Regions from separate parts of the Ruania zhangjianzhongii genome, predicted to be linked through region 2. Evidence: predicted binding sites of a transcription regulator. Region 2 holds the regulator's gene; the other holds the start of a gene.
The links. Region 2 encodes LexA, which represses DNA repair genes until DNA is damaged. Its sites were predicted from a motif close to TCGAACANNTGTTCGA; they were not measured.

Region 1: a site for LexA is predicted at 2,596-2,611, ahead of FU260_RS13435 (HNH endonuclease signature motif containing protein). Genes of this name have one in related genera too.

Annotation. Positions count from the first base shown of each region.
Region 1 is NZ_CP042828.1:2,879,331-2,883,715, forward strand. It holds gene FU260_RS13430 (Glu/Leu/Phe/Val dehydrogenase dimerization domain-containing protein) at 1-739, shown strand, start outside; gene FU260_RS13435 (HNH endonuclease signature motif containing protein) at 788-2,578, opposite strand; gene FU260_RS13440 (TetR/AcrR family transcriptional regulator) at 2,836-3,408, opposite strand; gene FU260_RS13445 (MFS transporter) at 3,428-4,385, shown strand, end outside.
Region 2 is NZ_CP042828.1:1,701,035-1,705,419, forward strand. It holds gene FU260_RS07900 (ATP-dependent DNA helicase) at 1-1,278, shown strand, start outside; gene lexA (transcriptional repressor LexA) at 1,256-1,948, opposite strand; gene FU260_RS07910 (LysM peptidoglycan-binding domain-containing protein) at 2,153-2,578, shown strand; gene nrdR (transcriptional regulator NrdR) at 2,741-3,208, shown strand; gene mgrA (L-glyceraldehyde 3-phosphate reductase) at 3,326-4,375, opposite strand.

The DNA.
Region 1 (4,385 bases), 1.2 Mb from region 2:
CGCGGGCTTGTCCGCGCTGACCGCGGATGGCCTTCTCCTCGGTGACATCATCGGCGGTTACGGAGTGGCGCAGGCCTGCCTGGCCGTGGTGAACGCCCGCGGCTGGGACGAACGGCGCACCACGGCCGCGATCCAGGGCGTGGGCACGATGGGCGGGGGCACCGCCTGGTACCTGCATGAGGCCGGCGTCCCGGTGGTGGCCCTCGCCGATGCGATCGGCACGCTGTACTCCCCCACTGGCCTGGACGTGCCCGCCCTGCTCGATCTGCGTAACACCTACGGCGAGATCGACCGCTCCCGCGTGCCGGACGACGTCGCCCAACTCCCCCGCGATGCGGTGCTGTCCATGGAAGCGGACATCCTCGTGCCAGCGGCCATCTCCTACGCCATCCGTGCCGACAACGTCGACACCATCTCGGCGCGTGTGGTGGTCGAGGCCGCGAACAACGGCGTGCTGCCCGAAGCAGAGGCCGTGCTGACCGCACGAGAGATCCTGGTGATCCCGGACTTCGTGGCCAACGCCGGTGCCGCCGTGTGGGCCTGGTGGCTGCTGCTCGGCGAGGTCGGGCTGGACCCGTACGAGTCCTTCGACCGGCTGCGACTGGAGATGTACGCCCGGGTCAACCAGATGATGGCCGAGTGGAACACCATCGGCGCCCCGCCACGGACCACAGGCCTGGGGATCGCCGCCGCGAACCTCAAGTCGCTGGCCGGGGTACACGAGCTGACCATTCCCTGACGGTCCAACCGTTGGGCCCCGCCCACCCCCGCTCTCGTACCGGGCCGGCTAGAACGGGGGTGGGGTGTCGGGGTGGTGGCTCAGTGGGGTGGTGCTGCCGTCGGGGTTGCGGCGGTAGCGGTGCCCGGTCGGGGTGGTCCATTCGAAGACCCCGGGAGCGGTCTGCTCGAGCTCGAAATCGCCGTGGGTCTTGGCCTGGTGGTCCCGCTGGCACAACGGGCCCAGATTCGCCGGAGCCGTCGACCCACCCTCGCCCGGGTCGGTGTGGTCCCACGCCAGGGTGTGATCGAGCTGGCACTCGGTCGCCGGGGTGGAGCACCCGGGCCGCACACAAGAGACATCTCGGGCCCGGACATGGTCGGCCAACGCACTCGAGGGCCGATACCGGGTATGACCCAGGTCCAGCAACTGATCGGTGACCGGGTCGGTCACCAACCGACGCCAAATCCCACCCGCAGCCAACGCACGAGCAGTAGCAGGAGTGATCGGCCCATACCCACTCAGGAACGGCACCGCCTCGCCGCTGATGCTAGGACCCACGTCGATCACAGTCTCACTCGGCACATACCACGGCGCCTCCAGACCAGCCGACACACCCGACCCGGTCGAGTCTGCAGGTTCTGCCGACCCGATCCGGCGGCCACCACAGGTGCAGGCCGATGTACCTGCGGGTGCGGGTGCCGGTGGTGCGGTCAGCATCCGGCGCAGCACACCCGCCTCATCACCACAATCAACCCCCACACCTGGATCGAGACCGGGATCGGGGTTGGGGTGGGCTCCGGTACCGGTGCTGGCCCCGGTACCGGCGTTGGCCTGTGCCGGGGCGTCCGGGATCAGGTGGCCGATCGGGACCGTGACATGAACCTCCGGCTTGCGCCCCTCGCTCTGAGCCAGTGGCAGGCCCAAGTGCTTCGGACCCAGATGCCCACTCACCAAAGCCTGAGAACCCACCCCCGCGAGAGCATCGAAGCGCAGCTGGCCCATGGTGCGCGAGTCCCCTTCACTTTTGGCGGCTTTCGCGTGAGCATGCAACGCCTGATCCAACGCAAGCACATCAGCAGCCGGACCCTCGATCGTCATCGCCGCCACCTCATCAGCCAACACCCGGGGCCGGCTCACCCGCCGCCGCGCCCGCCGCCGCTGCGCACGAGCCTCAGCCTCAGCCGGATCCACAGCGATCAACGCCCGAGCAATATCACGACGCAACTGCCCCGCACTACGCCCCGAAGCCCCCGGCAACACCTCATCCTCCACCGCCATCGCCACCTGCCAAGACGAATCCGCCAACCCATCAGCAATCACCCGCCCACGCTCAGCATCGATCCACCCCCATCGCAGCGCCTCACCCGTATTCACCAGATGAGTACCCCACGCCCGGCCCCGCCGCACCAGATCCCGGCACTGCCCCCGCGTCCACCCCAACCGCACCGCCAACTCCTCCGGAGCAGTACACCCCTTCTCCGCATCCGTGGCAGTAACCCGACCGGTATCGGCATCAACACTCTCGACCGCCAACGCCGGCGGATTCATCGACGCCCGCTCCGCAAGCACCCCCGCCGCCTGCGCCCTCACCGCCTCCGCACACGCCGAGATCCGGTTCGCCGCAGCCACCGCCTCCACCAGCCCCCCATCCCCGGTCGCGTCCAGATCCAACGCCAGCAACCGCTCCAACAACGCACCACCAGTACCCATCCGCACCAGCTGCTCATCCACGCCCAAACCCTCGAACTCAGTCAACAACCGAGCCATCACCCCCACAGCACCACCCCGCCCGCAGCCCCCAGCACCGGAGCCCCCATCACCGGAACCCTCCGAGAAGATATCAACGTCGCCGCCCATAGAACTAGTGTACTATTTCGAACACCCGTTCGCTAGACTCTCCAGGGTATTTCTACGAAATTCTCGCCCCATCCGCGATGACCCGTCCCGGTCCAGCCACCACACCGCCGTCGGCGTACCGCTCGCCACCCACGCACGGCGACACCCAGGGCCCGGCGTCCACCCACGGCACGACAACCACCCAACGAACGACAATCACCCAAGCCACAGCGACCACCCAAGACACAGCGACCACCGCCCCCGCCCCCGCCAACCGGTCAGCCCCGGGTGACCCTCCGCACTCCAGCCAACACTTCGCCGTCGGCGTATGACGTCCTGTCCAGCGCGCGATGGATCGTGAGGCCTTCGATCAGCGCGTCCAGGACCCGCGCGGTGACCGGGTCGAAGTGTCGCTCCAGCGCCGCTCGGCTTCGCGCCATCCACTGCTCGGTCAGCCTGCGAAACTCGGGATCGCGGGCAGCAAGGGTGTACAGCTCATGGGTGAGCACCACGTCCCGTTGAGTGCGGAACACATCCGTGGTGATCAGGGTCGCGACAGCGAGCTCGGCCTCCGCACGGTCGGCAGCGGCAGCAAGCCGGCGGTCGAACTGGTCCGCCACCGAGTCGGCGAACCGGGCGAATGCCGCCTGCAGCAGGCCCTCCATCCCGTCGAAGTGGTAGGTCATCGACCCGAGTGGAACGTCCGCCGCTGCCGCTACCTTGCGGTGCGAGGTCCCGGCCACGGCGTGGGCGGCGATCACGTCGAGACAGGCATCGATGATCCGATCCCTGCGCTGCGGGTCAACCCGCCGGACCTGGCGGGCCCTGTCGTCGGGCGTGGGGGAACTCACGTACCGCATCGTAAAGGAGATGCGTACGATCGTACATATGCCGATCGAGACCGGCCGCTCTCCCGCCCGCTCGCACCAGCGTGCCCGGGCCGCAGTAGCGGCACTGTTCCTCACGAACGGCGCCCTGTTCGCCAACCTCCTCCCCCGCTTCCCGGAGATCAAGGCCAGTCTCGGACTTGAGAACGCGACCTACGGGGTCGCCGTCGCGGCCTTTCCCGCCGGTGCGATCGCAGCCGGCCTCTTCGCCGCCGCCCTGATCCGCCGGTTCGGCTCCGCACCGGTGGCGGTGGTCGGCACCCTCGGCACCAGTATCGGCATCCTGCTCGCGGGCGTCTCCCCCTCTGTCGGACTATTCGCGGCGGCCCTGTTCCTCGGCGGTGCGATGGATGCGATCACCGATGTCGCCCAGAACGCGCACGCGCTCCGGGTCCAGCGCGGGTATGGGCGGTCGATCCTCAACTCCTTCCATGCCGTGTGGTCGATCGGTGCAGTGATCGGTGGGTCGATGGCTGCCGGGGCGATCGCTCTGGACTTGCCCCTGGGACTGCACCTGGGCATCTCGGCCGTCCTGTTCGCGGTCGTCTCCCTGATCGCCCTGCGGTACTGCCTCCCCGGCGCAGACCGCCCCGAGGATGCCGTCGCCGCCGATGGCGCCGAACTGTCCAACAGCATCCGCATCCGAGTCGGTTCCCGCACGATCGGTGTCCTCGCTGCCCTGGTCCTGATCGCGATCGCGGGCACGCTGGTGGAAGACGCCGGCAACTCCTGGGCCACCCTGTACCTGGGCTCCGGACTGGGTGCGCCGGCCGCTCTCGCCGCCACCGGCTACATTGCGATGGTCGGTGCGCAGTTCATCGGCCGGATGCTCGGCGACCGGTTGGTGGACCGGTTCGGTCAGCGCGCCGTCGCCCGCGCCGGTGGCGTGGTCGTCGCCCTCGGCATGGGTGTGGCGCTGGCCCTGCCCACAGTGCCGGGAA
Region 2 (4,385 bases):
CTCGTGGTGGACGAGGCGCACGAACTACCCGATCGGGTCACCGCGCAGGCCACTGTGGAGCTGTCCGCGGCCGTGGTCGAACGCACCGCCCGCACTGCGCGCCGGCATGCCGGACTCCCGCTGAGCACCCTCGAGGAGGCCGCTGACGCGCTCCGGCCGCTGCTGATGGCGGTTCCGGAGGGCAGGCTCCGGTCCGGGCTACCGGCCGAGCTTGCTCCGATCGTGCGCAGCATCGCCGAAGGCACCCGGGAAGGGATGACCGCGATGCGCCAGCAGTCCTCTGCAGCCGGTGAGGCCGGGGCGAAGTCGATGGCGCACAGCGCACTGCTCGCCCTGTTCGAGGTGGCCGATCGGCTGCTCTCGGACCGGATCGCCGACCATGTGGACGTGCTCTGGTGCGAACGCGGCCGGCGGCCGGGGGAGGCCTCGCGGCTGATGCTCGCCCCGCTGAACGTGGCCGGCCCGATCGCGGGCGAGCTGCTCAGCGGACGCTCGGCCGTGCTCACCTCGGCTACGCTTGCCCTCGGTGGCACGTTCGAGGCCACCGCGCGCTCCTTGGGACTGGCCGACGGCGGCTACCGCAGCGAACTGGTCACCTCACCGTTCGACTATGGCCGGCAGGGCATCCTGTACGTGGCCTCCTCGCTCGCCGCGCCGGGACGGGACGGGACCGACGAGAAGATGCTCGCCGAGATCGCCGAGCTGATCACTGCCTCCGACGGCGGGGCGCTCGGGCTGTTCTCGTCTCGCCGGGGTGCCGAGGCGGCCGCCGAAGCGCTTCGCGAGCAGGTGGACACCCCGATCCTGCTGCAGGGCGAGGACGTGTTGCCCACGCTGGTCCGCGAGTTCGCCGCCGACCCGCGCGCCAGCCTGTTCGGCACCCTCTCGCTCTGGCAGGGCGTGGACGTGCCCGGGCTGAGCTGCCGTCTGGTGTTCATCGACCGGATCCCGTTCCCGCGCCCGGACGACCCGGTGAAGGCGGCCCGCACGGAGGCGATCGGGCGGGCTGGTGGCAACGGGTTCATGGCCGTCTCTGCCACTCATGCGGCCCTGCTGCTCGCCCAGGGTGCCGGTCGGCTGATTCGGTCGGTGACCGACCGGGGGGTGGTCGCAGTGCTCGACCCGCGGCTGCGCACCGCTCGGTACGGTTCCTACCTGGCGGCCAGCTTGCCTCCGCTGTGGCCGACCACCAATGCTGAGGTAGTCCGTGGTGCCCTGCGCCGGCTGGCCGCGGAGGCGGTGGCCGAGAGCGAGCCTAGAGTGAGCGGAGCACGCTGACCACGCGTCCGAGGATCTGTGCGTCGCTGCCGTCGATCGGGGCGTAGTTCTCGTTCGCCGGCAACAGCCACAGTGCGCTGTCGGTCTTCTTCAGCGACTTGACCGTGGCCTCACCGTCGATCATCGCCGCCACGATCTCGCCGTTCTCCGCGACGGCCTGGCTGCGCACCACGACCCAGTCGCCGTCGCAGATCGCGGCGTCGATCATCGAGTCACCGACCACCTTGAGCAGGAACAGCTCACCCTCGCCCACCAGCTGGCGGGGGAGCGGGAAGACATCCTCGACCGCCTGATCGGCCAGGATCGGGCCACCGGCGGCGATTCGCCCGACCACCGGCACATAGGCGGCGTGGCTGGTGTCCTGCTCGCCGTCATGGGTGGTGAACGTGGCGGCGTCACCGCGTACCTTGCGGGAGTCGTCGGAAACGATCTCGATGGCCCGGGTGGAGAGTGCATCGCGGCGAAGGAATCCCTTCTGCTCCAGCAGCTCCAGCTGGTACTTCACCGAGGACGGGCTGGCCAGGCCGACGGCGGTGGCGATCTCCCGCATCGTCGGTGGGTACCCCTTGGCCTCCAGGCTGGCGCGGATCGAGTCCATGATCCGTCGCTGCCGGGGGCTCAGGCTGGCTGGGTCCGGGCGGTCGCTCGGGTCCTGTTGTGCGCGGGCCATGGTGTCCTCCTGTTCCGCATCGCCTGGAAATCCGCCGATGTCGGTGGTCGATGATCTGCTCGGTCTGTGGCGTTCTCCACGATAGGCGCCACCACCCGAAAGACCAAACATGTGTTCGACTGGCGTGTCGAACGAACAGATGTGCTACTGTCAGTACAGACGTTCGACGGACGGGTGTTCGACGAGTTTGAGGAGACGAGAACGATGAGCGCACTGGCCTTCCCCACAGCGCCCCTGACCGTGCCCTCCCGCAGGCGGCACCTGAGGGCCGTCCCTGATCTGCCGGCCGCACCTCTGCCTGTGGCGGAGACGGAGTCTCGCCCGGCCGACACGAGTGCCGCCCTGCGACTGACCGTCCGTGGCCGTGTCGTGCTGGTGGCCCTGGCGTTCGCAGTTGCCGCCGCTGTCGGGGTGGGTGCCGGCCTGGCGTTCCCGGAGGCGGAGCCGATGCCCGAGCAGGTGCAGAGCGTGACCGTCGGCCCCGGCGAGAGTCTCTGGACCATCGCTGCGGACGTCGCGGCCGATGGGCAGGACGTGCGCGTGGTGATCGACCAGATCATGGCGCTGAATAACCTGTCCGCCTCGACAGTGCACGCCGGCGCAGAGCTGACCGTTCCTTCGGGGGAGTGACCTGATCGACCCGCCCGGCTGCCGCGGCCGGTCCAGGCCGGTCGATGGCACTTGCGCGAGTGGCCCTCGGATGTCTAAGTTGGGTACATCTAGTAGTTACATGGATGTGATTGACCAACATGTGGTGCTTTCGCACGACGCCGGAGGGAAGGGAACCGCTAGGTGCACTGCCCGTTCTGCCGGCATGGCGACTCCCGGGTCGTGGATTCTCGCACGGCTGAGGATGGCGCGTCCATCCGTCGTCGCCGACAGTGTCCGGAGTGCGGCCGCCGCTTCACCACAGTGGAGACCACCAGCCTGACGGTGATGAAGCGATCGGGTGCCGTCGAGCCGTTCAGCCGGGACAAGGTGATTGCCGGCGTGCGCAAGGCATGCCAGGGCCGCCCGGTCTCCGAGGACGATCTGGCGCTGCTCGCCCAGCAGGTCGAAGAAGTGGTCCGTGCCACCGGTGTGGCCGAGATGGACGCGCACGAGGTGGGGCTGACCATCCTGGGCCCGCTGCGCGAGTTGGACGAGATCGCGTATCTGCGGTTCGCGAGCGTGTACCAGGGCTTCTCGTCCCTGGAGGATTTCGAAGCGGCGATCACGGCTCTGCGCGACGAGCGCAGCGCAGCCGAGCCGCTCGAGTAATAGACGGCCGCCGGTGGCCCGGGAGGGGAAGCCCGGACCACCGGCGGCGAACCACTGTTCGTGGGATCGGCCCGCTATCAGTGGGATCGGCCCACTTTCAGCGGGGTCGGAGAGTGCTCAGCGGTCGCTGGAGCGCGGCGCCCAGAGGTTCACTCCACCGTCCCGGGCGTAGCGGTCGATCTCGGTCAGCTCAGCCTCGGTGAACTCCAGGTTGTCCAGCGCACCGAGGGTGTCATCCAGCTGACGCACGCTCGAGGCACCCACCAGCGCGGTGGTGACCCGGGGATCGCGCAGCACCCACGCCACCGCCATCTGGGCCAGCGTCTGGCCGCGACCGGCGGCGATCTCGTTCAGCGACCGTACCCGGGCCAGGTTCTCCTCGCTCAGGTACTCCTCCCGCAGCGGGCCACCCTTCGCACGGCGGGAGTCGGCCGGAACGCCATCCAGGTACTTGCCGGTGAGCATCCCCTGCGCGAGCGGGGAGAACACCACGGCACCCATGCCGGCATCGCCGAGCACGTCCAGCAGCGACTCGCCGGTGCCGGCCTGGTCGGGGTCCTCGATCCACCGGTTCAGCATCGAGTAGGACGGCTGGTGTACCAGCAGGTCGAGCCCGAGGTCCGCGGCCACCGCCAGGGCCTCCCGGGTGCGCTTGGCGTTGTAGGAGGAGATGCCCGCGTACAGGGCGCGGCCGGAGTCCACTGCCGTCTTCAGCGCCCCGAGGGTCTCGGTCAGCGGGGTGTCCGGGTTGTACCGGTGGCTGTAGAAGATGTCCACATAGTCCAGGCCCATCCGGCGCAGGGAGGCATCCAGCGAGGAGAGCAGATACTTGCGCGAGCTGCCGTCGCCGTAAGGCCCGGGGTGCATCGGGTAGCCGGCCTTGGTGGTGATCACCAGCTCGTCCCGCAGCGCGGCCAGGTCGGCGCGCAGCATCCGGCCGAAGTTCTCCTCCGCGCTGCCCGGCGGCGGTCCGTAGTTGTTCGCCAGGTCGATCTGGGTGATCCCGCGGTCGAAGGCGTGGTAGACGATCTCCCGCTGGGTCTGCAGTGGGTCGGTATCCCCGAAGTTCTGCCACAGCCCGAGGGAGACTAGCGGCAGCTGCAGCCCGCTCTTCCCGCAGTGGCGCATCGGCATGTGGTCGTACCGGTTATCGGCAGGTGTGTACATGGTCCCGAGA